Regions from separate parts of the Pseudomonas sp. 15C genome, predicted to be linked through region 2. Evidence: predicted binding sites of a transcription regulator. Region 2 holds the regulator's gene; the other holds the start of a gene.
What was found. Region 2 encodes FliA, which starts transcription of late flagellar genes. Its sites were predicted from a motif close to CTAAAGTTTNNNNNNNNNNNGCCGNTAA; they were not measured.
Positions count from the first base shown of each region.

Region 1: the regulator FliA is predicted to act here: its motif matches at 3,988-4,015, upstream of motA (flagellar motor stator protein MotA).

Region 1 is NZ_JBUDGD010000003.1:176,921-192,745, forward strand. Features, by position in the region: gene ACYYKW_RS03540 (molecular chaperone) at 1-575, opposite strand, end outside; gene asd (archaetidylserine decarboxylase) at 643-1,503, opposite strand; gene rhdA (thiosulfate sulfurtransferase) at 1,500-2,336, opposite strand; gene ACYYKW_RS03555 (HDOD domain-containing protein) at 2,379-3,917, opposite strand; gene motA (flagellar motor stator protein MotA) at 4,084-4,935, shown strand; gene motB (flagellar motor protein MotB) at 4,939-5,979, shown strand; gene ACYYKW_RS03570 (toll/interleukin-1 receptor domain-containing protein) at 6,232-6,717, opposite strand; gene ACYYKW_RS03575 (caspase family protein) at 6,717-7,676, opposite strand; gene ACYYKW_RS03580 (TIR domain-containing protein) at 7,679-8,086, opposite strand; gene rsgA (small ribosomal subunit biogenesis GTPase RsgA) at 8,296-9,327, opposite strand; gene orn (oligoribonuclease) at 9,435-9,977, shown strand; gene ACYYKW_RS03595 (hypothetical protein) at 10,355-11,386, shown strand; gene ACYYKW_RS03600 (trimeric intracellular cation channel family protein) at 11,452-12,063, shown strand; gene ACYYKW_RS03605 (hypothetical protein) at 12,223-13,260, shown strand; gene ACYYKW_RS03610 (leucine-rich repeat domain-containing protein) at 13,671-15,825, shown strand, end outside.
Region 2 is NZ_JBUDGD010000023.1:43,862-59,686, forward strand. Features, by position in the region: gene ACYYKW_RS14040 (Ig-like domain-containing protein) at 1-2,177, shown strand, start outside; gene ACYYKW_RS14045 (DUF6124 family protein) at 2,353-2,712, opposite strand; gene flhA (flagellar biosynthesis protein FlhA) at 3,366-5,495, shown strand; gene flhF (flagellar biosynthesis protein FlhF) at 5,507-6,847, shown strand; gene fleN (flagellar synthesis regulator FleN) at 6,964-7,794, shown strand; gene fliA (RNA polymerase sigma factor FliA) at 7,791-8,531, shown strand; gene ACYYKW_RS14070 (chemotaxis response regulator CheY) at 8,699-9,070, shown strand; gene ACYYKW_RS14075 (protein phosphatase CheZ) at 9,088-9,876, shown strand; gene ACYYKW_RS14080 (chemotaxis protein CheA) at 9,931-12,201, shown strand; gene ACYYKW_RS14085 (protein-glutamate methylesterase/protein-glutamine glutaminase) at 12,251-13,384, shown strand; gene ACYYKW_RS14090 (flagellar motor protein) at 13,384-14,124, shown strand; gene motD (flagellar motor protein MotD) at 14,140-15,030, shown strand; gene ACYYKW_RS14100 (ParA family protein) at 15,074-15,825, shown strand, end outside.

The DNA.
Region 1 (15,825 bases), on a different contig from region 2:
CTGGCCAAATCGTCGCGCACGCGGCGGTGTTGCAATTGCAGGTCAACCGCGTTGCGATAGAGCTGATGCAGCTCGAACCACAGCTGTTCCGGCGGCGCGCTGTACAGCTGGGTGGCGCGCAGCAATTGGCCTTTGAGGGCATGCGCGGCCCGTTGCAGGGCGGTGCTGACCAGGGCTGCGCGCTCCTTGCGGTACTTCGACGCAATGCGCAGGACGATCTGTATATAGCCGATCGCCAGATGGCCTTGCAGGGCCTGGCACAGATTGCTGATCTTGCGCGAACGCTCGTCGAGCATGATCGCCTGATGCAGAAAGTGCCGCTCCAGATGCTGACAGACGAAATACACCTCGGGCCGCAGCAATTCGAGCAAGGCGAGGCGGTTGTCGCTGGGCGTGAGCAGTTGGTTCAGTTCGCCAAGGCCCTGATACAACTGGCGCGCGGTTTCGCCGATGTTGGCTTTGGGCAGGCTGGCGATCCAGCGCTTGAGGTCGCGCGGGTTCGCTTCGCAAAATGACAGGCGCGGCTGACTTGGAGTCGGGGCACGCAGCCGGAGTGGGGAATTGGTCTGGCTCATGCCAAAAACCATAGCAGCAAATGGCGGGGTGCGGGAGCAGCGCAATGCTGCACCCGCTGCGCTCGAATCAGGCTTTTGGCAGTGCCAGACCCTGGCCCATTTGCACTGGCGAACCGGCCACCAGCTCTTCGGCCCATTTCACTTGATCCGGGCCAAACAGCACAATGGCGGTCGAACCGAGCTTGAAGCGCCCAAGTTCCGCGCCTTTTTCCAGATAAATAGGCGCACGCGCGGCTTCGTCGTAGCGGAAGGTTTTCAGTTCGCGCTTCGGCGGCGTGACCAGGCCGGCCCAGACGGTTTCGATCGACGCAACGATCATCGCGCCGACCAGGACGACGGCCATCGGCCCGCGTTCAGTGTCGAAAATGCACGCTACACGCTCGTTGCGGGCGAACAGTTCCGGCACATTTTCGGCAGTGGTCTGGTTGACCGAGAAGATCCGCCCCGGGATGTAGACCATTTCACGCAGAGTACCGGCCAGCGGCATGTGCACGCGGTGGTAATCCTTCGGCGACAGGTAAATGGTGGCGAAGTCGCCGCCCATGAACGGTGCCGCGTTAGATGCGTCACCGCCGAGCAGCTCCAGCACGCTGAAACTGTGGCCCTTGGCCTGGAACACGCGACCGTGCTCGATCGGGCCGAGCTGGCTGATCGCACCGTCGGCCGGGCTGAGAATCGCGCCCGGGGCTGGGTCCAGCGGACGCGCGCCGTCTTTCAGGGCGCGGGTGAAGAAGGCGTTGAAGTGTTCGTACGCTGTCAGGTCTTCGACCAGCGCTTGCGACATGTCCACCTGATAGCGCTTGGCGAACCATTGGGTGAAGGCATTCTTGAACCAGCGCACGCGGCACTCGGCAATACAGCCGGCCAGGCGCGACAGCAGGTGATGCGGCAGCAGGTACTGGCTGAGGATAAACAGACGCTCTTTCATTGATTTTCCTTGGAAGCTTGAATCTCGACGGGCGTGTCGGGGTGGTTGCCCCATTCGCCCCAGGAACCGGCGTAGCCCTTGACCCGCGGATAACCGAGGGACTTGGCCACCAGATACGTGAAGCCCGACCGGTGATGGGTCTGGCAGTGGGTAATGATTTCTTTGTCTTTGCTGATGCCGAGCTGTTCGAGGATCTGCGGCATGTCGGTGCGGATGCGCAACTGGCGCGCCTTGTCCATGCCGGCAGTCCATTCGAAATTGACCGCACCGGGAATGTGTCCGCCCTTGGCCGCGAGGACTTTTTCACCGGAATACTCCAGCGGGCCGCGCGCATCCCAGATCGCCAGATCGGCAGCGCCGAGGCGGCTTTGCAGGTATTCGCGAGTGGCCGTCGGCCCTTCATGCAGGGTCAGCGCCACCGGGCCACCGACGGCTGGCGGTACCTGAATCGACATCGGCAGACCGTCGGCCAGCCATGCCGGCAGGCCGCCGTCTATATAGTGGTATTTGTCGTGGCCGATGACATCGAGCAACCAGATGAAGCGCCCGGCCCAGCCGCCGCCCTCGTCGTCATACACCACGTACACCGCATCCGGGCGATGGCCGAGCTCACCGAACAATGCTTCCAGGTCGGCTTTCGCCGGCAGCAGGCCCGGCGCTGGCGGCTGGCCGAACTGGGTGCGTTTCGGGTCGACAAAACGTGCGCCGGGCAGGTGACCCTCGGTGTAGCGCGCAGGGCTGGTCAGGTCCACCAGGATCAGTTCCGGGGACTCGAGCCGCGGGAGCAGGTCGCTCGGCTCGATGACGAGCGGCAAGCCAGAGAAGTCAGACATGCGAGGTCTCCAGAGCACAAAGGGGAGGATTGTAGCGCAGCCTCATCGGCCACGGCTGCTAAAGCTGTGCAGGGCTTTTTCGATGCACTGCGCAGTCTTGGCGAAGGCTTGCACGGTGATATCGGCGAACGGCCCACCGCCCTGGTCGGCGACGACGATCATGATCACTCGGCCATTGTTGACCAGTGAGCGCAGGAATAGATGTTCGCCACGGAACAGCGTACGCAGGCTCGCTGGCAACAGCGCGGAAAACTGCGCATTGTTTTCCGGGGTGATCCGCACCTGCGCCTGTTGCGTCAGCAGGCGTTGCAGCACTTTGCTTTGACTGACGACGAAACTCAGCGCGCCGGCCTCCTTCGGCAGGCCGGCAGTTTGCTGCACGCGCAGCGTCGAGTGCGTGCGGTCGGCCATCAGAATCATCACCCGGCGCATGCCGCTGGCCACCAGCGCATTGCGTGCGGCGACGGTCAGGCTCATGGCGTTGGTGAAACGGCTGGGTTCGGCGAGCAGTTCGGCGCATTGCCGACGCCACTGGCCGAGGTCGTCCGACGACGGTGCTGCCGCGGGCAGCATGCCTGCGGGCAAGCGTCGCGTGCCCCACGGCCAGAGCAGCGCAACTGCCGGGTGCCACAAATCCGGCATGGCGTGCTGCCGCGCGCTGTTCGCCGCTTGCTGGTGCAACTGCTGTTGCACCTCGTCCATGGACATCTGCAGATAAAGGCTGGTCAGGTACTGCCAGCGTTCGCTGTGCGGACTGTCCCAGGCCTGATGCGCCGACAGCGCCAGCCCATTGGCCAGCAGCACGGTATTGGCCGGCTGATTGAGCCAGCGGCGCAGGGTCGGGTCATCGTCGAGGCGGTTTTGCTGGCGCAACGGATGTTCGCTGTCGCGGGCGATACGCAGCACCTGCACCAGTTCACGCTGTTCGTTGAGCAGCAGTTTATAGCCTTGCTGGACCCAGATCGGCAGACGCCAGGCCTCGACCAGCGCATCGGCAATTTTCAGCAGGCGTACGCCAAACAATTGCCTTTCGACGAGGTGCGCCGGTTCGCGTTTATGAATCACCCGCAGCTCCCACTCCTCAAGCAGTTGCGGGAAGGTCAGGGCCAGCGGCCACAGCGGCGAGAGAAACAGCAGGCTGCCCCAATGGATGTCCTGCCACAGCCGCGCCAGGCGACTGGCAAAAAAACCGTTGGCCTGTTGCGTCGCGTGCTGACTGATCAGCTGCAACTGGCGCAGGGCCTTGGGAATCTGCATCTGTGGTTCGGCGGGCAGGCGTGCGAGCAGTTCTTCGGTACGAGCAAGGCCGAGGCGGTTGATGGCGACCTCGAGATTTTCCGCCGGCGTGGCCATGGTGCCGTGGGTGTGACGATTGGCCTCACGCAGGATGCTCAAGGCCAGCGCCGGGCTGTCCTGCATCAGATCGGCGATGTCACGCAACGAGCTGCGATTGTCGCGGATCGCCCGGCAGACTTTGTCGTGCGCCGCTTGCGGGACGGGCAGCCGGACGCTGTCGAGCAGCTTGACCCAGCCGTCGAGGGTGGTCGGTTTTGCGTGTGGGACGTTCGTTTCATTAGCCATGTCTGGACGGGATCTTCACTGACTGTAGACGCGCCCGGCATGGGCTAAATTGGCTTTTCGCCTGAACTGGCTATAGTCTGGCGCAGTTTTGCCGATAAGTAGAAGAAGAGATTTTTTAACTTCCGAATATGACCTTGAACCCGACTTAAACAAGTACCTTCTACCTATGGCTAAAATTATCGGCATCATCGTCGTATTCGCGAGCGTGCTCGGCGGATACGTGCTCTCCCACGGCAAGATTGCCGCCCTGATCCAGCCCTTCGAGGTGATGATCATCGGCGGTGCGGCCCTCGGCGCATTCCTCCAGGCCAACCCTGGTTATATGACGATGCACGTGCTCAAGAAATCCCTGAGCATGTTCGGTTCGCGCTTCACTCACACTTTCTATCTGGAAGTGCTCGGGCTGATCTACGAGATCCTCAACAAGAGCCGCCGCGAAGGCATGATGGCGATCGAAGGCGACATCGAAGATGCCGCCGCGAGCCCGATCTTCGCCAAGTACCCGGCGGTGCTCAAGGATGAGCGCATGACGGCGTTCGTCTGCGATTACCTGCGCATCATGTCCTCCGGCAACATGGCTCCGCACGAGCTCGAAGGCCTTTTCGACATGGAACTCTACAGTCTGAAAGAAGACCTTGAGCACCCATCGCATGCGGTCAACGGCATCGCCGATGGCATGCCCGGTTTCGGTATCGTCGCGGCGGTACTCGGTATCGTGGTGACCATGGCCTCGCTGGGCGAGGGCGACCAGGCGTCGATCGGTCTGCACGTGGGTGCGGCGCTCGTCGGTACGTTCTTCGGTATTCTCGCGGCGTACGGTTTCTTCGGCCCGCTGGCGCACTCGCTGGCTCACGATGCCAAGGAAGAACTCAACGTCTACGAAGCCATCAAGGCCTCGCTGGTGGCCTCCGCTTCCGGCATGCCGCCGTCGCTGGCGGTCGAGTTCGGTCGCAAGGTTCTGTATCCGGCCCACCGTCCAAGCTTTGCCGAGCTGGAACAAGCCGTTCGCGGTCGTTAAGAAATGGAAAATAATCAGCCGATCATAGTCAAGCGCGTCAAGCGCATTGCCGGCGGGCACCACGGCGGGGCGTGGAAAATTGCCTTCGCCGACTTCGCCACCGCGATGATGGCGTTCTTCCTGGTGCTGTGGCTGCTGTCCACGGCGACGCCGGAGCAGAAAATCGCCATCGCCGGTTACTTCAAGGACCCGGTCGGCTTCTCCGAAAGCGGTACGCCGTACATCATCGATCTGGGCGGCACGCCGACCCTGGCGCCGGAAAACACCCTCAACCCGGAAGTGAAGTCGCAGCCGCAGCCCGACAAGGTCACGGTCGACACCGAGCAGGTTGAAGGCATGGCCGAGCAGGTCGAGAAAGAGCGTCTGGAGCTGTTGTTGCAAGAATTGCAGAACAAGGTTGACGAGAACCCGCAGCTGCAGAAATTCAAGGACCAGATTCTCTTCGAAATCACGCCGAACGGCTTGCGCATCCAGATCATGGACGCCGAGAACCGGCCGATGTTCGACTCAGGTTCCGCACGCCTGAAGCCGTACTTCGAAGACATCCTGCTGGCGATGGCCGACACCATCAAAGCGGTGCCGAACAAGATCAGCATCAGCGGTCACACCGACGCCAAGCCTTACATCGGCAGCGGCGACTACGGCAACTGGGAGCTGTCGGCCAACCGCGCCAACGCCGCCCGGCGTGCCTTGGTCGCTGGCAGCTACCCGGATGCGCAAGTGGCGCGGGTGGTCGGTTATGCCTCGTCGGCGCTGTTCGACCGCGAGAACCCGTTCAACCCGGTCAACCGCCGTATCGATATCGTCGTGCTGACCAAGAAGGCCCAGGCGGCCATCGAGGGTGCGCAAGGTGCCGATGCTGCCAAGCCGGCGGATCAGAGTCAGAACGGTGCTGCACCGGCGGCGCCTGCTGATCCGAACGCGTTGCCGGCGGATCAGCAACCGGTGCCCGCGCATGAACTGCGTGAGCGGCTGAATCTGTTTGATGATGCCGCGCCGAAGCCGGCTGAGCCGGGTGGGGCGGTGCCAGCGCCGAAGCAGTGATTGTTAAAAAAACCGACAGTGATGTCGGTTTTTTTTGCCTGATTGTTTCGGCTTGAGGATTACTGTGCCGCGAAGATCGCAGCCCCTCATCCCAGCCCTCTCCCGAGGGAGAGGGAGCCGATCTCCGGTATCTCAGAACCAGAGTTCGACCGTGATATCTCGGGTCGGCGTACCCCTTGAGCGCGGCGCGGTCAGTCCCCTCTCCCTCCGGGAGAGGGCTAGGGTGAGGGGCTCTTCAGGCATGACAATGGTCTAGAACCCGCGCCGAATCCGGTTCTTCAGCTGTTCATGAAAGAACTCGGCATTGCGCTTGTAGCTGCCCTTGATCGATTCATTGATCGAATCCAGCGCCATCGAGCGTTTGCTCATGACTTCATCGCGATAGGCGTCGATGAAAAAATCCAGATCGCTGTTGGTGCTCAACTTCGGCCATTTATCCAGATACAGCGGCAACTCCGCCGGGCCGGTCTTGAACGAGCAAATCCGTCGGTTGCTGATGGTCGCTTCGCCAATCTCGAACGGCACCCACCACGACAGCGCCGTCTTCTCTGAAACCACTGCCAGCAAATGCGTGCACTCGGTGATGTTGCGCGTGATCACCCCGGTGATGTCATCGGTGGTCTGCGATTCCGGGTCGAGCACGTCGAGGTAAGTCTTGATCTTCGCCTGGGTCAGGCGGGTATTGATAGCGATCGCGTGGGCGCGGTCCATGTGGCGGTAGCTGATGAATACGGGCATCAGAAATGTCCTTTAATGGCGAGTTCACGGTAATACGCACCGAGGGCCGTCAGGCGGCAACCGGTGGAGTGGAGGGCGGCGTAGTACATGTGTTCGGCGTCGACCGGCTCGATCAGGCTGTGGCGGTTGCATTTCTGCAACTGAGCGAAGATCTCGCCATGCTCGGCCACGAACGTCGCTTCGGTGGGTTCGTAGCTGGGGTCCAGTGCGAACACCGACTCGGCTTCGGCGAACCAGTCCGGCAATTTGCGCAGGATTTCCTTGGGAATCAGCGGCGAGACCTCGCGCAGGGAAATGAACTGCGAAACATTGGTCTTGAAGACCGGCCGCTGCTCCCAGGCATCCAGAGCGTTGTCGACAAAGGAATACAGGCTGCCGGGGGTGATCTTGCCAAGAATGTTCGCCGCGCCTCCGTGCAACGCTTGCAGCAGCAGACCGGTAAACACCCCATGCTGCGCGCCTTCCATGGCCGGCTCCTCTTTCTTGCAGGCAGTCAAAATGCTCATGCCTTCGCCGATGGTGCTGCTTTCGCTGCGCAAGGCGCGCACTTCGCCGGCCGAACCGCTCTGACAGCAGTCGAGGATGATCATTTTATTTTTGATGCGCGTGGCTTTGGTCGCCCAGTTGAGAATGTCACTGATGCGGATGCCGTCTTTCGCGTTGCGGTAGTCCTGCGGTATCAGCATGCCCTCATCGGTGCCGGCATCAAAGCCACCGTGACCGGCGAAATACAGCAGGGCGACATTGCAGTCGCCGGAAAACAGCTCGCGGATCTGATCCTCGAGTCTTTCGCGGCTCAGATAATCTTCGGCAGACGTCAGCACGACATTCTTGAAATTGGGGTCGCCATTGGCGTTGGTCTTGAGCACCGAAGCCATGGCCATGGCGTCGTTGCAACAGCCGCTCAATCCGGAAATATTCGAGTAATCGTTGATGCCGATAAACAGTCCCTTGCGCATGCTCACACCGCCGTATGCAGGCGAATCGCACTGACGATGCTGTTGGTGTTCCAGGCGCATTCGGCGTGTGCGGCGTTGCGCACCACGGTCGAGATGCGCTCGGCGCCGAACGGTTTGATCGCAATGACCACTTTGCCCATGCGTTTGGCGATCTCGATTTCCTTGTTGATCCACTTGCTGTAGGTCGAATACATGCCAGCCATGATCAGCACCGCCGAGCAGGGACGAATCTTGTTTTCGATGGCTTGCTCAAGCTCCTGATCGGTGCGGGCATCAAGAATCGGATTGTGCGTTGGCACTGAAAAATTCTTGTAGGTAAAACCCGGTTTCGCATTGAGCAGGCGCACCAGATTGTCGTGGGCGTGGGCGTAGCTCCACGAATGGCTGATGAACAGGTGATAGGTTTGCATGGCGTTCCTCGGAGATCGCAAGAAGCGAGAGAGGAACCGAATGTAGGCATCTGGAACGCGCTCACAAGGTCTGCGCGGCAAAACAGAAACGTCTTGCAAACAGGCGTGCGAACGCCCTACAGCCAAGTCTGACGTTTAAAAGAAGCGGTTGAGATCAGGCACAGACTGACACGCGGCAGCCCCGCGCAAGGGGCTGCCGACAGGCCTGTTTAATAGCCGTTTTCAGGCAGGCTGGCGATGATCGAGCGGTAGCTGTTCATTCGTTGCTGCTGAATGCGCCCGTCCTCCAGCGCCTTGAGCAGCGCACAGCCCGGTTCGCGGTCGTGCTTGCAGTCGCGGAAACGGCAGGTGCCGAGCAAATCGTCGAATTCGATGAAGCCGGCTTCAACATCGGCACGGCTGACGTGGCCGAGGCCGAATTCGCGGATACCCGGCGAGTCGATCAGTTCGCCGCCGCCAGGGAAGTGGAACAGCCGCGCGGTGGTGGTGGTGTGCGTGCCCTGGCCGGACAGTTCGGACAACGGCCCGACACGAGTTTCCACCTCGGGCAGCAAGCTGTTGACCAGCGATGATTTGCCGACGCCGGACTGGCCGACGAACACGCTGATGCGTCCGTCGAGCTGTTGCTGCAGCTGCTCCATGCCGTTGCCGTGGTGTGCGGAAACTTCCAGCACCGGATAACCCAGCGTGCGATACACCGCCAGCAGCGCGTTGAGTGCCGGGGCGTTCTGCTCGTCGATCAGGTCGAATTTGTTCAACAGCAGAAGAGGGCGGATGCCGGCGTGTTCAGCGGCGACCAGATAGCGGTCGATCAGGTTGGCATGCGGCTCGGGCAGCGGGGCGAAGACGATGACGATCATGTCGACGTTGGCCGCTACCGGTTTGAGCTGGCCACGGCTGTCCGGGCGGCACAGTTCGGTGCTGCGCGGCAATTGCGCGACGATCACGCCGATGCCCTGGTTGCCGGCGCGCCAGACGACTTTGTCGCCGGTTACCAGCGCTGGCAGGTTGGCGCGCAAGTGGCAGCGAAACACCTGGCCCGCCAGTTCGCCGTCAACGGCTTCGACTTCAACCTGCACGCCGAAGTGCGCGATCACCAGACCGTGTTGTTCAGGGCCGAGGTCGCCGCCCTCGAGGGCTTCGACCGCCGAGGACTCGCGTTTGGCGGCGCGGGCGGCGCGCTCGCCCTGAATCTTTTCGATGCGCCAGTTTTGACGACGATTGAGTTGGCGTTTGGCCATGGGTGTTCCGTCTGAAGAATGCAGCGATTAGGTAAAACGGCCGCGAGTTTAGCACGCCCGGGCAACGGCCTAGGCTAAACTGCGCAGCATTGCCTAGGAGCCCGAATATGCAAAACCCGCAGAACCTGATCTGGATCGACCTGGAAATGACCGGTCTGGACCCGGACAACGACGTCATCATCGAAATGGCCACCATCGTCACCGACAGCGACCTCAACACGCTGGCCGAGGGGCCGGTGATCGCTATCCACCACAGCGATGAAGTCCTCGCGCGCATGGACGAGTGGAACACCCGCACCCACGGCAACTCTGGCCTGACCCAGCGAGTGCGCGACAGCCGCATCAGCATGGCCGAAGCCGAAGCCGAAACCATCGCCTTCCTGGAGAAATGGGTACCGAAAGGCAAATCGCCGATCTGCGGCAACAGCATCTGCCAGGACCGTCGCTTCCTCTATACCCACATGAAAGCGCTGGAAAGCTACTTCCACTACCGCAACCTCGATGTCTCGACGCTCAAGGAACTGGCCGCGCGCTGGGCGCCGGACGTGCGCGACAGCTTCAAGAAGGGCAGCACGCACCTGGCGCTGGACGACATCCGCGAATCGATTGCCGAGTTGCAGCATTACCGCAAGCATTTCATCAAGTTCTGATGGGGTTTGTGCAGGAGCTGCCGCGGGTTGCTCCTGCATTGGAACGTGTCGCTCGTGCCGTGTCGTGCCAGCATAAAACGGGCTGGTGGCGCTTGCCGCTGATCGTCGCATTTGTCGCAAATGGCCTGCCGTAAAACTTTCGAAGCAGTTGTTATCTATTATTGCTGTTGCGAAAGGCTGATCTTGAGTGTTGAGCCGAGTTTAATTCGCATCGAAATGTAAGTTCAGGTTCGTCATTTTCAAAAAAAAGTGATGATCGGTTTTTTTGTTTTTTATTACACATTTCCAATGCGGGTCAGATTTGCCTCGTGCTATTACTTTCGCTCTATTTCGAGTTGCGAAGTGTTCGAAACTCAGGTTTGGCAAGGAAGAAATTCATGAGTGAACAGTTGGATTCATTACAAGGTCAATCCGACCAGTCGGGTGCGGCGGAAAGTATCGGTAGTTTGGCCGTGAAGTTTGACGCAGGTGGATTCAGTCGAAACAAAGTTCTGTATGCCAATGGGCGCATGCAGGTTAAAGTCCAGGTCGTAGTATCTGGTCTGGATCGCGACGGTGACGTCGTTGCGGTTTCCGACGAGGTCATGGAGAGTATTCGTCTCATTCACTATGACAGCGGCAGGACCTTGCGCAACGGTTGGCAAGCCAGCACGGAGCAGGGCCGTTTCACCCTGGCGGTAACGCAGACCGCCACCTCCACCGTTGCGGATGATGAGGATGAGGGAGGCGAGGATTCTTCGGGCCAGCGCCGGGTCCGCACGTTTTGGGTTTCCAGCGAAAATGTCGAAACCATCCAGATCGGTGCGTCCATAAAGTTTGATAACACAATTATCCGCAGCAACGGCACAACGCTTTCGAGCAGGCATGACAGCAGCGTCAGCGTTGAGGCCATCCTGCCAGTTACCTATGCGGTGGAGCAATTCCGTTGGGAGGGCGTCTGGTATGACGGTGGGTTTAGAAACCAGCGTATTTACAAGTACTACCTCGGCCTGTATCCAGGTTCGCGACAAATAAAATTGGTGGACTGGATTGCTGAGGGGTCTGACAAGAACGTTGTTTTTGCCTTTGGTAATAAAACCAAAGGATGGAACGCAGCGTTCCAGGCAGGCATTATTGTCCGCCCTGACCGGCAAAGTATTGACGTGTCGTTACCGTATAGCGACGTCGTCGGATGGACGCCAGACTCCATCAGAAATATTTATCATGAGAAGGACTACGAGGTTCGAGTCAACGACCGCATCGGAGAACTGACTGTTGTCCAGTTACTGTCTCCAACTGCACGAGACCAACCGCCGGTCGATAGATCGGAAGTTTTCCGCTTTACCGCTCTGGATCAATTTGGTACGGAGCATAAGCTGGCTATCCGCACTGACTTCAAAGAACGAAGCTTCAGGCTGGAACGAGGCTAACGTCATCTCTTTTGATACCGGTGCGAAGTGGCTAGACTGCGCGCCTCTCTGCCGGGATCGCCGCCATGTTGCTGATGCTCTATCTGATTGCCATTACCGCTGAAGCCATGACCGGGGCTTTGTCTGCCGGTCGTCGCGGTATGGACTGGTTTGGTGTGGTGCTGATTGCCTGCATCACAGCGTTGGGTGGCGGTTCGGTTCGTGATGTGCTGCTGGGGCATTACCCGCTGACATGGGTAAAACACCCGGAATACCTGGTGTTGACCTCGGTTGCGGCAATGTTCACCGTGTTCACCGCGCGCTGGATGCGCCACCTGCGCTCATTGTTTCTGGTGCTCGATGCAGTCGGTCTGGTGGCGTTCACCCTGATCGGCTGCATGACCGCGCTGGAAATGGGCCACGGCATGCTGGTGGCATCGGTCAGCGGGGTAATCACCGGGGTATTCGGCGGCATTCTTCGCGATATTTTCTGCAATGATATTCCATTGATCTTCCGGCGCGAACTTTATGCGAGCGTGTCGTTTGCTGCGGCGTGGTGTTACATGCTGTGTCTCTATCTTGACCTGCCCAGCGAACAGGCCATTCTCATCACTTTGTTTGGCGGATTCCTGTTGCGTCTGCTGGCGATTCGTTTTCATTGGGAAATGCCCAAGTTTATTTATAACGATGAGCACTGAGTATTCCTATTTGCAGGCATAACGCCGTAGCTCGTCGAAGATATTGCAAAGGTATGTTTCTTACATTTTTCATTTTGCCGATTTTTTTAAAGTGATGTATTTCTCGGTGTGGCATCTGCGATGTCAGCCGTTAATGCATCTCTTAAAAGGATTTTCGTCATGAGTGAAAGTATCGAAACTGCAAGCGACCAGCCAGATATCCCTCCCGTACTCGAAGCTATTGCCCGCTTCAGGGTCAAGTTCGATGCCAGTGATAGTAGTTACAACAAAACGCTGTTCGGTAATGGCCGAATGCAGGTCAAGGTACAAGTGCTGGTTTCCGGGGTGGACGTCAATGGCAGCGCAGTACACATACCCGCCGATGTAATGGAAAGTATTCAGCTGATTCATTACAACACAGGGAATACCTTGCGCGACGGTTGGACGGCCAGTACCGAACAAGGGCAATACACTCTTGAAGCGCCAGGCTCGTCCAATAATGCAAATGTTGAGGACGACGGATCAGAAGATGACAGCCTGCATCCGCAGGTCCGCACGTTCTGGGTGTCCTCAGCGGTCGCCGGCACCACCCAGGTTGCTGCCCGCTTGCTCCTGAATGGGGAAAGGATTCTCAGTAACGGCACCACGCTTTCCAGCGTTCATGACAGCAGTGTCACCCTCGAAGCAAAAACGCCTGTGACCTACGCCATTGAACAATTCCGCTGGTACCAGACCCGTCGCGGCAATGAGCACTATGGCAATCGTATCTTCAACTATTATCTGGGACTCTATCCGCATGGACAGCAGATCAAACTGGTCGATTGGATAGTAGATGGAGTCGAAAAAGGTGCCAATCATCTGTTTGCAGGGGGGAATAAACTCAACGAACCAAAAACAAATTATATGAAGGTCTTTCTGGTTAGCCCTGAAACGAAATCTTTATTTGTATCCTTGCCGGCGAAAGGCGATCCTTTTGCGTATGCCTTTTTCCCTGATGCCCCGTCCTGGAATGACGAGAATTATCACGTAAGGGTCAATGATCATGACGGTGAGCTGACCGTCATGCAGGCCCTTTCCGAATATTCGATAACGACCGGGAAGGCAAGCAAGTACGGAGGTTCCCTTCACTTCATTGCCATTGATGAACACGGTACTGAGCATAAGCTCTCGATCCGAGTCAACTTCTACGAGCGTAACTTATACCTGGAACGAGGCTGATCCCAGACCTCGCTGATGCAATGTCGGCGTATGTAATAGATGTATATATCCTTGATTGCTCCAGCTGTCGGTAAGCTGTGATGTTAAATGACCGGGTATTGCATCAATGGTGCTTTACTTATATCCGGCGCTGGCCCCTCTGTTTTGGGGGCCAGCGCAACACCCCTCAAGGATGAGCACTCATGGCTGGAAAACCGCCAAAAAACAAACCTGTTTCTCTCCCCATCAAAACGCCCGACTCAATTGCGGGCGGGCTGCATAGGCCTCCGGCGGCTTCTGCGCCTTCGCCGCTTCCAATACCGCATCATTCGCTGCCATCGCCACCCTCACCGAGGCCAGGCAGCGTCACGGTGCGGCCTGCAAACCTTATGGTCACGGCCCCTATTGATCCGGTCATGAGCGAGGGAGTCATGCTGACCGCGAAGTCTTCGCTGGGAACTTACGGGCTACCTAAACCTGAATACTTTGGCCAGGCGGATGCACAGGGCATCCTGTCACTGAAACAGCGCCAATATGTTGCTGTTACCGATGACATTATTGTGCAAGTGGTAGTGGACGCCGAGACCGGTCTGTTTCGTGCTAAACAGGCGCGAGAGCTGAAGCCTTCCGGTCCATTGATGACGCGCGACAGCGAGGGGCGATATTGGCTTGCGCTGGAAAGTGGCGACGTCATCTTGCCGAATTCCTCAGTCGCGCAAATCGCAGAGCTGTTTCGCCGTGCAGGAGGTTCCGTCACGCAATTTTCAGACATTACCGTTGCACGCGTGCTCGCAGTCACCGGAGTTGACGTACCCGTGTTAAGTGATGTGCTCGCTCGCAAGCTTCCTGCGCCATTTTTGCTGGAGGACTCCGTCAGACGATTCGAGCTTGACCAGCAAATTCAGGCAATAGCGCGAACAGCCGATGAGCGCTTGACGCGCTTCAAATCCATTGAAGATGCGTTTGAGGCCGACTGTGATGAAGTTACCTTGCGCATGCGCCGTTTTTTTCCGGAACTGCCGAAAACCGCCGCTCAGGCAATCTGGCGCGATACCAGTGCTGCCGAGCGTTTGCATATGCACAACCAACCGGGCCTGCCGCGATCAGTAGCAGAACAGGCACTGTTGGCGTTGCGAGACGTGCGGCTGGCGAGAGCGTGCGAAGGCATTTATCTGGACTCGGTATCGAGCCTGGACAGTGACCTGCTGGCATTGCAGATGATCGGGCGTCTTGCTGCCTGGCCCCCGACGGTTCGTGTGGAGATCAGGCAGCGCGTGGATGGCGACGTTTTGAGTGCTATTGGCGATGCCCGATCAGCGACTCGTCATGTACTGATCCGTCAACAGGAAGGCTATGTCACCCAGCACAGCGGAGAACGTTTACCTTTTCAAGTGAAGGATTTGTACTCAGTGGTCTGGGGGCTGTTGCTCCCTCACCAGCGTCAATTGCTGGGCATCAGTGACGCTCCGGCGATGCGGCGGTTGATCCGTGCACAGCCGTTGCCATCACGCCAGGCTGTGAGCGAATGGCTGGGGCTCGGGCCGTTGCCGAGCGATGTCACTCGTGCCACTGCGCAGCACAGGCAAGCGGGACAGTTGCGAGGCGGTGGCGGCGGCGACCCTGAATCACCGAAGTCCTTTGAGGATCGTGTACGCGATCTTTATCCGCAGCTTTCTGATGAGGAGGTGAGTTCGTTTGTCGCAGAACGCTTGAAAAGTGATCCAGCCGGCGTATTGACCCGCCTGGAAAAAGAATTTGCGACATTGCGTGATGAATTGGCGATATGGAATGCCAATGGGGCATCACCTCATGCGCAAACGTCGGGACGAGAAGGCGCGCCAGCCGCCGCCGGACAACGCCAGGCTCGCGAGCAGTTCAGCGCAAAGCTGCAGGATATCTGGCAGCGCAAGTCGGTTTCGAAGTGGGGGTACGGTGACTTTCACTTCTCTTATCATGTCGATTTTTCTGATGAGTTACCAACGTTGTCCGCCAGATTTGAGTATGTAACAGAGTTAATCTTGACCGTAAAACAACCGGGTGCACGGATCGGTGAGTTTCTTGACAGTTTTCCAGGTATCCAATATTTGATGGTTACAGGCGTAAAGATGGAGGCGTTTCCATTAGGGATATTTCAAATGCGCCAGTTGCGCCAACTTACGCTGGGCGAGTGCTCGCTCAAACTGTCTGAAGCCACGGCTGAGGGTTTGTCCAGAATCGAAACACTCAATTTGTTGAATCTTGCGAAAAACCCTCTGACAGTCGCTCCGCATGTAGGCTACATGACAGGTTTAGCCGAATTGATGCTGTATGACGCAAATCTTTCCAGCATTCCTACGGGCATAGACAGGCTTAAGGAACTTCAGGTCCTGGCATTGCAGGGTAATAATATTTCCGACGTCGGAAATGAATTGTTCGAGATTCCGGATACGCAGGATTTATACGTTGGCTTATTCAATAATCCGCTCAGTAGCGTATCCAGGCAACGGATTAATCATTACCTGGAGAATTCCAGTCTGGATCGGAAGCTGGAAATCCAGACCGAGGATGTGGTTTCGGATTCTGACTCCGAGAGTGAGTCCTCGGAGA
Region 2 (15,825 bases):
AGGCCAAGACACAAAGCGGTGAAGTGGTCGAGCACAGTGAAGAACAGACGATCACTCGTCTCGGCATTCAGTCTTTCAATATTCCTAATAGCGTTGTAAAGGCCAGCGCGCCCGGGCAGGTGCAAGTGGATTACCTGCGCATCAAGGCAGTTGGCCCAGATGATCGCTCCCAGGTCTACATCTTCGCGTTGCTTGGGAAAACGTTGCGACTGCCCGCTCCGAAAATAGCGGATCTGGTTGGCGGTACCCTCGACCCTGCGCTGAGCCTGACCACGGTGTTTTGCGGTCCCGATGCCCGGATCAAGAAGGGCTTCAGAGTCACACTGACCTGGATGGGCACCAGTGCCTCCGGGCGCCCGCACTTGTATCAGACTTACCGCGACGTCAGTGACCGGTTGGTTGGCCGCGCCATCCCCTTCAGCGTGACCGCCGAAGATATCGCGCCATTGATCAGAGGGTCGGTCCGTGTGTCGTATCACGTCAGTCATGCCACGTTGAAACCTGCGTTGGCTTCTGAAGTGACGACTGCGCGCATCGGGGAGCTTGTTCCTGCCCTGCCTGCGCCAAAAGTGGATGGCATCATTGCCGACGTGCTCAATCCGTTGCATGTGCCGCATGGCACGGATATCCGGATTGCGGCGGCCGCCTATACCCTTTTGGGCGATGTGGTGCATGTGGAAGGTCGAGGAGATGCGGGCGGGAAGGGCTACCGGGACTCGTTGCCGATCGAGCAAATGCCGGTCGACGAGCCGCTCCGGTTCAGGCTGGACTGGGATACCATCGAGCTTAATCGGGAGCAGTTCTTCAATCTGCTTTGGTGGATCGAGCGGCCAGACGAACTGCCTAAGTCATCCGCATTGCTCGAATTTTATATCGGAGACCCGGCGCAGTCGTTGCAGCCGCCTACGGTTCGCCGCGCTCCGGATGGTGTGCTTGACCCGTTGGAAAACCATGAAGGCGTCAGAGCACGCATACAGATAGCCAGTCCACGCCCGGGTGATCAGGTTCGGCTACTGGTTAAAGGCGCGCCTGGAGAAGGTTCGCCGACGTTTGAACCGCAACCGTTGAATGTAGACAATGTTGCAGTCTTTTTTCTGCAGCCGTCATTCATTGCGCACAATCTTGGAGAACAGGTTGAGCTGCGCTCCGAATTGATCAGAAATGGCAAGGCTATACAGTCCATGCCTCTGATATTGAAGGTGACAACAATCAGCGACATGGATCCCGCCCTGACCCATCCGCAGATTGTGGAAGCGGGGGCTGTGCCGTTTATCGATCTGAGAATCATCAAGACTGATCTCACGTGCGTGGTCAAGCCACCGCTGCCGATTGCTGTGGCCGGGCAAAGGGTCTGGCTCAGTGTCATCAGTGAAGGGGTCGCGCCATTATCGTTGCGCGCCGGCATTGCGTTGACTGCTGAAGAAATCACGCAAGGCATCAGTGTCAAGGCTGACCGCAGCTGGTTCTATGCGCTCAAGGATCTCGCTACCTGTGAGTTGACCTGCAAAATAGCGTTGCGCAGCACGGACACCGAGGACTCTGCGCTGAAGCTTCCGGTGGTGAAGTACACGGTGAAGGTTACGGAGGCGCTGGCGATCAATACCGGTCCGATGTTGCTTAATGGTGTGAAACTAGTGGGGGGGGCGGCTTACGGATTACGAGAGCGGGAAGTTGTCAATAATGTGCAGGTGCGCGTGCCAACGGGCGGCCGAACGCCCTATACCTATCAATCGGCCAATGCGGGTGTAGCGACCGTTGACGCCAATGGCAAGGTTGCCGGGATGCGTAACGGATCGACCACCATCACCGTGATGGATGCCGATCAGCAAAAGGTTTCGTATTCGGTGCAAGTGACAAATGTCTATCGGCTTGTATTAGGCACTGCTTTCCTGAGTGTGGCCGAGGCGCATTCATGGCTTAGCCAGTCCGGAGCCACCCGTTACAACAATAATCAGCCGTTCGGCGCGGTCCACCTGCATGCGAATTTTGTCGACTTGACTCCCTTGTTCGATGCAAGAGGTGCGTATTATGGCCGATTTATTGCTATCAACCTTTCCTTTGCCACTCCCTACGTCGTCTATTACGAGCTGTTGGATAACGGAGTGTTGGCGGGCGCAAGCTGCTCAGTCGCGGACAACACGACTCGTAAACGGTGGATGGCGTATCACTTGACCTGACGTACAGGCGACTTGTCAGGCGCCGGGAGATTTTTTCCGTGCGCCTTTTTTTGATCGTTCCCACGCGTAGCGAAGGTATGCAGCCCAGGATGCTCCGCGTCCCGCTCAAAGCCGAACGCGGACGCCCCGTTGAGGCATTCTTGTCGGCGCGTGGGAACCATCGTCGGGAGAGGTACTACTGCGGCAACTCCAGATTATCCAGCGCCCGACTCACCGCCAATTCCCCAAGCATGATCAATTGCGCAATCCCCAGCAGCGTTCTGCGTTGCGAGGCGGGGATGAGATTGGCGAAGTCATTGGCGATGGTTCTGGCCGAGGCGAGGGTTTCGCAGGCGTTGGCCAGCAGTTCTTCGTTTTTGAAATCCGCGGTCACGGCGTACATCGTGCGTTTTTTACGCGGCGGTGGCGGCGAGCCGGGCGGGCAGAGGTAGTGATCGAGGGCGCGGTCGGCGGCGTCGTGGAGCTTGGTGGAGTCGAGGGATTCGTAGGGGGAAGTGGGGTCGGTTTCCGGCGGGTTTGGCGTTGGTTTGGTCATGGTGGAACTCCTTTGTGGTGGAGCCGCCAAATCCAGTCGCTAAACAGGATAGGTGGCGGCTGTACGCAGGTTAGCGAACCGGTCAAAGGCACCCGGTAGACCCGAAGGCCTCCCGCATACAGCCACCATAACGAAGTTGCAGACATACCGATCCGCAACCAAGCCTGGAACGCTGATGCACCTTTAATCTGATCCGGGTCGCTAAACCCGATCGCTGATTCGTCAGCGACCGGACCACAATAGAACCCGACCCCAAAGCGCACAAGCCGGCGGATTCTGGCTTGGCTGTAGGCAATGGCGCAAGGATTTGTAGCCTTGAGACCGTGTCTGCAGGTGTCTTTTAAACCGCTTCGTTTAAATCAAGAAATTTGTGCCGGACATGCGGGCCTCTTCGCGAGCAGGCTCGCTCCCACAAAGGACTGCATTGCAAATGTGAGAGTGAAATGCACGCCAGATGCAGGAGTGAGCCTGCTCGCGATAGCGGAGTGTCAGTTGGCTAATTTATTGGATGACACACCGCTATCGCGAGCAGGCTCACTCCTGCACTGGCCGTGTTTTTCAGTCCTTTGCAAAAGTTGGAAGGCTTCTTGCAATAGCCGCCCTGCGCCCGTTCGGGGCGTCAAAAGTTTGCTTTAAAGGAACGGGGAAAACCGGTGGATCGCTCTCAGTTATTCAACACTGCTCGCACAAACGTTGCCGACCTCAGTCGAGGCAATCTGGGTGTGCCGTTGTTGCTGCTGGTGATGCTGGCGATGATGATGTTGCCGGTGCCGCCGTTCCTGCTCGACGTCTTCTTTACCTTCAACATCGCGCTGTCGATCGTGGTCCTGCTGGTCTGCGTGTATGCGCTGCGGCCGCTGGATTTCGCCGTGTTCCCGACGATTCTGCTGGTCGCGACGCTGTTGCGACTGGCACTGAACGTGGCCTCGACGCGGGTGGTGATGCTCCACGGTCAGGACGGCCATGCCGCAGCCGGTAAAGTGATCCAGGCCTTCGGTGAGGTGGTGATCGGCGGTAACTACGTGGTCGGTATCGTGGTGTTCGCGATCCTGATGATCATCAACTTCGTCGTGGTGACCAAGGGTGCCGGGCGGATTTCCGAGGTGAGCGCGCGCTTCACCCTCGATGCGATGCCCGGCAAACAAATGGCGATTGACGCCGACCTCAACGCCGGCCTGATCGACCAGAATCAAGCCAAGTCGCGCCGTCAGGAAGTCGCCCAGGAGGCGGAGTTCTACGGTTCGATGGACGGTGCCAGCAAGTTCGTCCGCGGTGACGCCATCGCCGGCCTGCTGATTCTGTTCATCAACCTCATCGGCGGCATGGCCGTGGGTATCTTCCAGCACGGCATGAGCTTCGGCGATGCGGGCAAGGTTTACGCCTTGCTGACCATCGGTGACGGTTTGGTGGCGCAATTGCCATCACTGTTGTTATCGACAGCGGCGGCGATCATGGTGACCCGTGCTTCCGGCTCGGAAGACATGGGCAAGCAGATCAACCGGCAGATGTTCGCCTCGCCGAAAGCGCTGGCCGTGGCCGCAGGTTTGATGGCGGTGATGGGCCTGGTGCCGGGCATGCCGCATTTCTCTTTCCTGAGCATGGCCGCGCTGGCCGCTGGCGGCGCCTACCTGTTCTGGAAAAAGCAGAACGTCGCCAAGGTCGTGGCGCTGGAAGAGGTCAAGCGTCAGCAGGAACTGCTGCCGTCGCCCGCCCGTGCCATGGAAACCAAGGAACTGGGCTGGGATGACGTCACGCCGATCGACATGATCGGCCTGGAAGTCGGCTACCGCCTGATTCCGCTGGTGGACCGCAATCAGGGTGGGCAGTTGCTGGCGCGGATCAAGGGCGTGCGCAAGAAGCTCTCGCAGGATCTGGGCTTCCTGATGCCGACCGTGCACATCCGTGACAACCTCGATCTGGCGCCGAGTGCTTATCGCCTGACGCTGATGGGCGTGATCCTGGCGGAGGCCGAGATCTACCCGGATCGCGAGCTGGCGATCAACCCGGGCCAGGTCTACGGCACGCTCAACGGTATCAACGCCAAAGATCCGGCTTTTGGTCTGGAGGCGGTGTGGATCGAAATCAGCCAGCGCGCCCAGGCGCAATCGCTTGGCTACACCGTGGTCGACGCCAGCACCGTGGTTGCGACGCACTTGAACCAGATTCTGTACAAGCACTCCAGTGAGCTGATCGGCCACGAAGAAGTCCAGCAACTCATGCAATTGCTGGCCAAGAGCTCGCCGAAACTGGCTGAAGAGTTGGTGCCGGGTGTGGTTTCGCTGTCGCAGTTGCTCAAAGTGCTGCAGGCGTTGCTTGCCGAACACGTGCCGGTGCGCGATATCCGCAGCATCGCCGAAGCCATCGCCAACAACGCCGCCAAGAGTCAAGATACCGCCGCGCTGGTGGCTGCCGTGCGGGTCGGCGTATCCCGTGCAATCGTCCAAAGCATTGTAGGCACTGAGTCCGAGCTGCCTGTGATCACATTGGAACCAAGGTTGGAACAGATATTGCTCAATAGTCTGCAGAAGGCAGGACAAGGCTCGGAAGAGGGCGTTCTGCTGGAGCCAAGCATGGCCGAGAAGCTGCAACGTTCGTTGATCGAAGCGGCGCAGCGTCAGGAAATGCAAGGTCAGCCGGTGATCCTGTTGGTTGCCGGCCCGATCCGCGCGATGCTCTCGCGCTTCGGCCGCCTCGCCGTCCCCGGACTGCATGTGCTGGCCTACCAGGAAATACCGGACAACAAGCAAGTGACCATCGTTGCGACAGTAGGGCCCAACGGCTGAGGTAGTGGTTTATGCAAGTTAAGCGTTTTTTCGCCGCCGATATGCGTCAGGCCATGAAGCTGGTTCGCGATGAGCTGGGCGCTGATGCCGCCATCATCGGTAACCGCCGCATTGCCGGCGGCGTCGAGTTGACGGCAGCACTGGATTACAAATTGTCGGCGCTGGCGCCACGGGTTCCGAACATGGAACTCGAGGACGAGCTGCGCAAGACCCAGTCGCGCATCGTCACCGCACAGGCCGAATTGAGCCTGCGTGGCGAAGCCGACGGCAACACCAATCAGCAGTTGTTCGCCGGGCTGCCGTTGACGGCCGGCCTGCCGCTGACCGCTGCCGAACCGTTGACCGAGCCGACCTACGCTGCACCGGCGCGTCCGGCCGCAGCGCCTGCGCAGGCTTCGGCGGGCGTCGATCCGCGTGCGCTGGATTCGATGCGTTTTGAGTTGAACAGCCTGCGCGAACTGATGGAAGTGCAGCTCGGCACGCTGGCCTGGAATCAGCTGCAGGGCAGCCGCCCGGCGCAAGCCAATCTGTATCGCCGTCTGCAGCGCATCGGCCTGTCCGGCCCGCTGTCGCGTGATCTGCTGTCGATGATCACCGATATCGAAGAGCCGCGTCAGGCCTGGCGCATGTTGCTCGCGCATCTGGCGCGGATGATTGCCGTGCCGGAAGTCGAGCCGCTGGAAGAGGGCGGTGTGATTGCGATGGTCGGCCCTGCCGGCATGGGCAAGACCACCACGCTGGCCAAGCTGGCGGCGCGTTATGTGCTCAAGTACGGCGCGCAGAATGTGGCGCTGGTGAGCATGGACAGCTTCCGCATCGGTGCGCAGGAACAACTCAAGACCCTGGGCCGCATTCTCAATGTGCCGGTGACCCACGTCGATCCGGGCCAGTCGCTGGTACAGGCGCTCGATCCGCTGCTGCGCAAGCGCGTGGTGCTGATCGATACCGCCGGCCTGCAGGCCAGCGATCCGGCGCTGCGCATGCAGCTGGAAAGCCTGGCCGGGCGGGGCATTCGCTCAAAAAATTATCTGGTCCTGGCAACCACCAGCCAGAAACAGGTTCTAACCGCCGCTTATCATAGTTACAAGCGTTGCGGGCTGGCCGGCTGCATTCTGACTAAACTGGATGAAACAGCCAGTCTTGGTGAAGTGTTGAGCCTGGCGATCAGTCATGAATTGCCGGTCGCGTACCTGACCGATGGCCCACGGATTCCGGATGATCTGCATCTGCCGCGCCGTCATCAACTGGTCAGCCGCGCCGTCAGCGTGCAAATGCAGGAAGAACCCAGCGAAGAAGCCATGGCTGACATGTTCGCTGATATCTATCACAGCCCGACCAAGCAGGTTGGCTGAGGTAATCATGAACAGTTTTTGTACCTACATCGATGGTCTGCCACGCATTGTTCCGATCCGGAACGCGCAGCCAGTAATGTGGCCTCCGTCTATGCAAGACAAGGTAAAGAAATAACATGGGCAGCATGCATCCCGTACAGGTGATCGCGGTGACCGGCGGCAAAGGTGGCGTCGGCAAGACTAACGTGTCAGTGAACTTGTCGCTGGCGCTGGCAGAGCTTGGCCGTCGGGTCATGCTGCTGGACGCCGACCTCGGTCTGGCGAACGTCGACGTTCTGCTGGGGCTGACCCCCAAACGCACGCTGGCCGACGTGATCGAAGGCCGCTGTGAACTGCGCGACGTGCTGTTGCAGGGCCCGGGCGGGATTCGCATCGTGCCGGCGGCGTCCGGCACGCAGAGCATGGTCCACCTGAGCCCGGCGCAGCACGCCGGCCTGATTCAGGCGTTCAGCGACATCGGCGACAATCTCGACGTGCTGGTGATCGACACCGCTGCGGGCATTGGTGACTCGGTAGTCAGTTTCGTCCGCGCCGCGCAGGAAGTGTTGCTGGTGGTGTGTGACGAGCCGACCTCGATCACCGACGCCTACGCACTGATCAAACTGCTCAACCGCGATTACGGCATGAACCGCTTCCGCGTCCTCGCCAACATGGCGCAGAGCCCGCAGGAAGGGCGCAACCTGTTCGCCAAGTTGACCAAGGTCACGGACCGTTTCCTTGACGTCGCCCTACAATACGTCGGCGCCGTCCCGTATGACGAAAGCGTGCGCAAGGCCGTGCAGAAACAACGCGCCGTCTACGAAGCCTTTCCACGCTCCAAGTGCGCCCTGGCCTTCAAGGCCATCGCGCAGAAGGTCGACACGTGGCCGTTGCCGGCCAACCCGCGCGGCCATCTGGAGTTTTTCGTCGAGCGTCTCGTGCAGCAAACCGCAGGGCCTGTGATATGACCGCCAGTGGCATGAATCTTTACAAGAAGTCGGCGCGTGACGCGCAGTACGAGTTGATCGAGCGTTACGCGCCACTGGTCAAGCGCATTGCCTATCACTTGCTGGCACGTTTGCCAGCCAGTGTGCAGGTCGAAGACCTGATCCAGGCCGGTATGATCGGCCTGCTCGAAGTGTCGACCAAATACGACGCCAGCAAGGGCGCCAGTTTCGAAACGTACGCGGGCATTCGAATCCGCGGCGCGATGCTCGATGAAGTGCGCAAAGGGGATTGGGCGCCACGCTCGGTCCACCGCAATACCCGGATGGTCAGCGACGCAATTCGCTCGATTGAAGCTAAAACCGGCCGTGACGCTAAAGATCACGAGGTTGCGGCCGAACTCCAATTGAGTCTCGACGATTATTACGGGATTCTGAATGACACTTTGGGCAGCCGCCTGTTCAGTTTCGACGACCTCTTGCAGGACGGCGAACACGAAGGGCTGCACGAGGATGGCGCCAGTGCTCATATGGAGCCGTCACGCGATCTGGAAGATGAACGCTTCCAGACGGCGCTGGCGGACGCGATTGCCAATTTGCCGGAGCGTGAGCGACTGGTGTTGGCGCTGTACTACGACGAAGAGCTGAACCTCAAGGAGATCGGTGAAGTCCTTGGCGTCAGTGAATCGCGGGTCAGCCAGTTACACAGCCAGTGCGCGGCCCGTTTGCGGGGGCGTTTGGGGGAGTGGCGAGCGCGCTGAAGGCAGTGTGGGGACACTGCGAAACGAGGCTGGTGCGGTGATGAGCGGCGCCGGTCTCGATCCGTTGTGCTCCAGACAAACTTTAAGTGCTGCGCCAATTGATTGAAGTGGCGCGTCCAGGTGCTGGGCGCGTTTAAGACTGCTTGGAGGTCGAATTGAACAAAGACATGAAAATCCTCATCGTTGATGACTTCTCAACGATGCGGCGGATCATCAAGAACCTGCTGCGCGATCTTGGGTTCACCAACACCGTCGAGGCCGACGATGGCACCACCGCCATCCCGGTACTCAACAGCGGCAGCATCGACTTTCTGGTAACGGACTGGAACATGCCGGGCATGACCGGTATCGACCTGCTGCGCCATGTGCGCGCCGATGAAAAACTCAAGCACCTGCCAGTGTTGATGGTGACCGCTGAAGCCAAGCGTGAGCAGATCATCGAAGCCGCTCAGGCCGGTGTGAATGGCTACGTGGTCAAACCTTTCACGGCTCAGGCGTTGAAAGACAAAATCGAGAAGATTTTCGAACGCATCGGCTGAGAACGCGCGGGGGAGCTATGGAGCATAACGAATCTTCACAGGGCGATTTTGAATCGACCCTGAAAAAACACGCGGTCGAACTGGTCGAGAGCCTTGAAAAAGGCAGGTTCGGCGACGCGGTGCAACTGATCCATGAGCTCAATCAGACCCGTGACCGTGGCCTGTATCAGGAAGTGGGCAAGCTCACGCGTGAACTGCACAGTGCGATCGTCAATTTCCAGATCGATCCGCACATGCCGCAGGCCGAGGAAGTGTCGCAAATCACCGACGCCACCGAACGCCTGGGCTATGTAGTCAAGCTGACGGAAGCCGCGGCCAACCGCACCATGGATCTGGTGGAAAGCGCCACGCCGGTGGTCAACAGTCTGGCCGATGAAGCCCAGACGTTGAGCGCCGATTGGGGTCGCTTCATGCGTCGCGAGGTCGGGGCTGAAGAGTTCCGCGAGCTGGCGCGCCGGGTCGACGGTTTTCTGTCACGCAGCAGCACGGACAACCGTGCGGTGTCGAGCAATCTCAACGACATCCTGCTGGCCCAGGATTACCAGGACCTCACCGGTCAGGTGATCAAGCGCGTGACCCAACTGGTCACCGAAGTCGAAAGCAATCTGCTCAAACTCGTCCTCATGGCCAGTCAGGTCGACCGCTTTGCGGGCATCGAACATGACCGTGCCGCGATGCTTGCCGAAAAAGATCCACAAAAACATCTCTCGCAGGGTGAAGGTCCGCAGATTCATGCCGATAAACGAGAAGACGTTGTGTCCGGTCAGGACGATGTGGACGATTTGTTATCCAGCCTTGGATTCTAGATTTTCGGAATTTCGGGTTTTTTGGGTTTTTAGACCTGTAGGAGCACCCCATTAATGAGCTTCGGCGCCGATGAAGAGATCCTTCAGGATTTCCTGGTTGAGGCCGGCGAGATTCTTGAGCAACTGTCCGAACAACTGGTCGAGCTGGAAAGCCGCCCGGATGACGCAGACCTGCTCAACGCAATTTTTCGCGGTTTCCACACTGTAAAAGGGGGCGCCGGCTTCCTTCAGCTCAATGAGCTGGTGGAGTGCTGTCACATCGCCGAAAACGTGTTCGACATCCTCCGTAAGGGTGAGCGTCGCGTTGATGCAGAACTGATGGACGTCGTGCTCGAAGCACTGGACGCGGTGAACAGCATGTTCAGCGAAGTCCGCGAGCGTGCACCGATCACCGCCGCCACGCCGGAACTGCTGGCCGCGCTGGCGCGTCTGGCCGAGCCGCAAACCGCTGACGAAGCCCCGGCTTCGCCAGTGGCCGAGATGATCGAGGAACTGGTCGTCCAAGGCGACGCATCCGGCGACATCACCGATAACGAATTCGAGCAGTTGCTGGACTCGCTGAACGCCGTCAAGGCCGAAGCCGAAGCCCCGGCCGCTGCGGCCCCTGCGCCGGCCGCCGATGTGCCGGCCAGCGATGAAATCACCGACGCCGAGTTCGAGTCGTTGCTCGATCAGTTGCACGGCAAAGGTCAGTTTGCGGCTGACGCAGTCGCACCGACCGCCGCGGCTCCTGCCGCACCGGCCAAAGGCGACAGCTCCGACATCACCGACGACGAATTCGAAGCTCTGCTTGATCAGCTGCACGGCAAGGGCAACTTCGCCGTTGATGCGCTGGAATCGGCGATCGCTTCGGCCCCGGCTGCACCTGCTGCACCGGCCGCCGCCGCAGCCGGCAGCGACCTGATCAGCGACCACGAATTCGAATCGCTGCTCGACGAATTGCACGGCAAAGGCAAGTTTGACGCCAGCGCCGCGACGGCTGGCTCCGCATCAAGCGTTGCCACGCCGGCCGCCAAGGCTCCGGCTGCTGCCGTTGCTGCGCCAAAAGCTGCGCCGAAGCCTGAACCCAAAGCCGAAGCGCCAAAACCGGCCGCTGCTGCACCGGCTCCGGCCCGTGCGCCTGCCTCGCCACCGCCTGAAAAACCGGCCAGCGAAGCCGAGACCACCGTGCGCGTCGACACTGCGCGTCTCGACGAAATCATGAACATGGTCGGCGAGCTGGTGCTGGTGCGTAACCGTCTGGTGCGCCTGGGCCTCAACAGCGGCGACGAAGCCATGTCCAAGGCCGTGTCGAACCTCGACGTGGTCACCGCTGACCTGCAGACCGCCGTGATGAAAACGCGGATGCAGCCGATCAAGAAGGTCTTCGGGCGCTTCCCGCGTCTGGTCCGCGACCTCGCGCGTCAGCTCAAGAAAGAGATCAACCTGGAACTGGTGGGTGAAGAAACCGACCTCGACAAAAACCTTGTCGAGGCCCTGGCCGACCCGCTGGTCCACTTGGTGCGCAACGCTGTCGACCACGGCATCGAGTCGCCGGAAGAACGCGAAGCCTCGGGCAAGGCCCGTGGCGGTCGTGTGGTGCTGGCGGCCGAGCAGGAAGGCGACCATATCCTGCTGTCGATTTCCGATGACGGCAAAGGCATGGACCCGAACGTGCTGCGTGCGATCGCGGTAAAACGCGGCGTGATGGACAAGGACGCGGCCGATCGCCTGAGCGATACCGAGTGCTACAACCTGATTTTCGCTCCAGGTTTTTCGACCAAGACCGAGATTTCCGACGTGTCCGGCCGCGGTGTCGGCATGGACGTGGTGAAGACCAAGATTTCCCAGCTCAACGGTTCGATCAATATCTACTCGACCAAGGGCCAGGGCTCGAAGATCGTCATCAAGGTGCCATTGACCCTGGCGATCATGCCGACGCTGATGGTCATGCTCGGCAACCAGGCGTTCGCGTTCCCGTTGGTCAACGTCAACGAGATCTTCCACCTCGACCTGTCGACCACCAACGTCGTCGACGGTCAGGAAGTGGTAATCGTGCGAGACAAGGCGCTGCCACTGTTCTACCTCAAGCGCTGGCTGGTCAGCTCCGCCGCTCACGAAGAGCAGCGTGAAGGCCACGTGGTGATCCTTTCGGTGGGCACCCAGCGGATCGGCTTCGTCGTCGATCAACTGGTCGGCCAGGAAGAAGTGGTCATCAAGCCATTGGGCAAAATGCTGCAGGGCACTCCGGGCATGTCCGGCGCCACCATCACCGGTGACGGCCGCATTGCACTGATTCTCGATGTTCCAAGCATGCTCAAGCGTTACGCCGCACGGCGTATTTGAATCCGGGGCGGCGGGGCGCTGACGTCCCGCTGCACCTAATGGAGTGTTTATGGCAGTCAAAGTCCTGGTGGTGGACGATTCGGGGTTTTTCCGCCGCCGCGTCTCGGAAATTCTTTCAGCGGACCCGAGCATCCAGGTGGTCGGCACCGCAACCAACGGTAAAGAGGCGATCGATCAGGCGCTGGCGCTCAAGCCGGACGTGATCACCATGGACTACGAGATGCCGATGATGGACGGCATCACGGCGGTGCGGCACATCATGCAGCGCTGCCCGACCCCGGTGTTGATGTTCTCCTCGCTGACGCACGAAGGCGCGCGGGTGACCCTCGATGCGCTGGACGCCGGCGCGGTGGATTTCCTGCCGAAGAATTTCGAAGACATTTCGCGCAATCCCGAGAAGGTCAAGCAACTGCTGTGCGAGAAGGTCCACAGCATCTCGCGCAGCAACCGTCGTTTCAGTGCCTACAGCGCCCCGGCGCCTGCCGCTGCGCCAGCACCGACGCCTGCGCCTTCGACTGCGTCGAGCTACAGCAGCCACAGCAGCCCTGTTCCGGCGCGTCCGGCACCTGCGCCTGCTCGTGCATCCGCTGCAAGCGCTGCGTCAGCAGTACCGAAACGCAAAGCCTACAAACTGCTTGCCATCGGTACATCGACCGGCGGCCCGGTAGCCCTGCAACGCGTGCTCACGCAGTTGCCGGCGAATTTCCCGGCGCCGATCGTGCTGATCCAGCACATGCCAGCGGCGTTCACCAAGGCTTTTGCCGAACGCCTCGACAAGCTCTGCCGCATCAGCGTCAAGGAAGCCGAGGACGGCGACATCCTGCGTCCAGGCCTGGCGTTGCTGGCGCCGGGTGGCAAGCAAATGATGATTGACGGCCGTGGTGCGGTAAAAATCCTCCCGGGCGACGAGCGTCTGAACTACAAACCTTGCGTGGACATCACTTTCGGCTCGGCGGCGAAATCCTACGGCGACAAAGTGTTGGCGGTGGTACTGACGGGCATGGGCGCCGACGGCCGCGAAGGCGCGCGTCTGCTCAAGCAGGGCGGCAGCGCGGTGTGGGCGCAGGACGAGGCCAGTTGCGTGATTTACGGTATGCCGATGGCCATCGTCAAAGCCGATCTGGCCGACGCGGTGTACAGCCTCGATGACATGGGTAAACACATCGTCGAGGCGTGTCTCTGATGGATGTTCTCAGCCTTATCGGCCTGATCATGGCGTTCGTCGCCATCATCGGCGGCAACTACCTTGAAGGTGGTCACCTCGGTGCGCTGGCCAACGGCCCGGCGGCGCTGATCGTACTCGGCGGCACCGTCGGCGCGGCGCTGCTGCAATCGCCCATGAGCGCGTTCAAACGCGCCATGCAGATTCTGGCGTGGATCTTCTTCCCGCCGCGGGTCGACCTGGCCGGCGGCATCGACCGCGTGGTCAACTGGAGCCTCACCGCCCGCAAGGAAGGCTTGCTCGGGCTTGAAGGCGTCGCCGATGCCGAACCTGACGCCTACTCGCGCAAAGGCCTGCAATTGCTGGTCGACGGTGCCGAGCCGGAAGCCATTCGCAGCATTCTCGAAGTGGATTTCTACACCCAGGAATCGCGCGATATCGAAGCGGCCAAGGTCTTTGAAAGCATGGGCGGCTACGCGCCGACCATCGGCATCATCGGTGCGGTGATGGGCCTGATTCACGTCATGGGCAACCTGGCCGATCCGTCGCAGCTGGGCAACGGCATTGCCGTGGCATTCGTCGCGACGATCTATGGCGTGGCCAGTGCCAACCTGATCCTGTTGCCGGTGGCCGCCAAGCTGAAGTCAATCGCATTGCGGCAGTCGCGTTATCGCGAAATGTTGCTGGAAGGAATCCTGTCGATCGCCGAAGGTGAAAACCCGCGCTCTATCGAGTTGAAGCTTCAGGGCTTCATGGATTGATGGGGGAAATGGACCATGGCTCGTCGCAGGCACCAGGAAGAACACGTTAACCACGAGCGCTGGCTCGTGTCGTACGCCGACTTCATCACATTGCTGTTCGCGTTCTTCGTGGTGATGTACTCGATCTCGTCGATCAACGAAGGCAAGTACAAAGTCATTTCCGAAGCGCTGATCGGGGTGTTTACCGACTCCGATCGCTCGCTCAAACCGATACCGATCGGCGACGAACGGCCGAAAACCGTGACCCCGGCCAAGCCGCTGGTCAAGGATGCCGAGCAGGTCGACGCCGGTATCGCTGGCGCCAGCGATCCGCTGAAGAGCATCGCCGATGACATCAGCGCCGCGTTCGGTGACTTGATCAGCTCCAAGCAGATGACCGTGCGCGGCAACGAACTGTGGGTCGAGATCGAACTCAACTCCAGCCTGTTGTTCGGCAGTGGCGACGCGATGCCGAGTGACATCGCGTTCAACATCATCGACAAGGTCGCGGCGATCCTGAAACCGTTCGATAACCCGATTCACGTCGAAGGCTTCACTGATGATCAACCGATCCGCACCGCACAGTACCCGACCAACTGGGAACTGTCCTCGGCGCGTTCGGCGAGCATCGTGCGCATGCTGGCGATGCAGGGCGTAAACCCTGGCCGGCTCGCTTCGGTGGGTTACGGTGAGTTCCAGCCGGTGGCCAATAACGCTACCGTCGAAGGCCGGGCGAAGAACCGTCGCGTGGTGCTGGTGGTCTCGCGCAATCTCGATGTGCGCCGCAGCCTGACGGGCACCGGCACCGCGAATGCGCAACCGGATGCCGCACTCAAGCGGGCTGGCACACAAACTGCACCGACCCCGGTCAAGACGCCGGGACGCGAGAGTGCCGTCAATTCTCCGTCGCCCGCATTAACACGCTGAAGCATGTCTCGGCCGAGCCAATTGGCCGGGAGGAACGAACTGAATGAGAGTCTGGGCAGTCGCCAATCAAAAGGGTGGTGTCGGTAAAACCACATCTTCCATCGCTTTAGCCGGGTTGCTGGCCGAGGCGGGCAAGCGCGTGGTTGTGGTCGATCTTGACCCGCACGGCTCGATGACCAGCTATTTCGGCTACGATCCCGACAGTCTGGAACACAGCAACTACGACCTGTTTCTGCACAAGGGCAGCGTGCCGCAAGGCCTGCCGGGGCAGTTGCTGTTGTCGACCAGCGACGAACGCATTTCGCTGTTGCCGTCGAGCACCGCACTGGCCACCCTTGAGCGTCAGTCGCCGGGGCAAAGTGGTCTGGGCCTGGTGATCGCCAAGAGTCTGGCGCAGCTGTGGCAGGACTTCGATTACGCCATCATCGACAGCCCGCCGTTGCTCGGCGTGCTGATGGTCAACGCCCTCGCGGCGAGCCAGCAACTGGTGATCCCGGTGCAGACTGAGCACTTGGCCGTCAAAGGCCTGGAGCGTATGGTCAACACCTTGGCGATGATCAACCGCTCGCGCAAACAGGCGCTGCCGTTCAGCATCGTGCCGACGTTGTTTGACCGTCGTACGCAAGCCTCAATGCACACCTTGCGTGTGCTGCGTGACAAATTCCCCGACGAGATCTGGCAGGGTTACATCCCGGTCGACACGCGTCTGCGCGACGCCAGCCGCGCCGGTGTCACGCCTTCGCAATTTGACGGCAAGAGCCGTGGCGTGCTGGCTTACCGCGCGCTGCTCAAGCA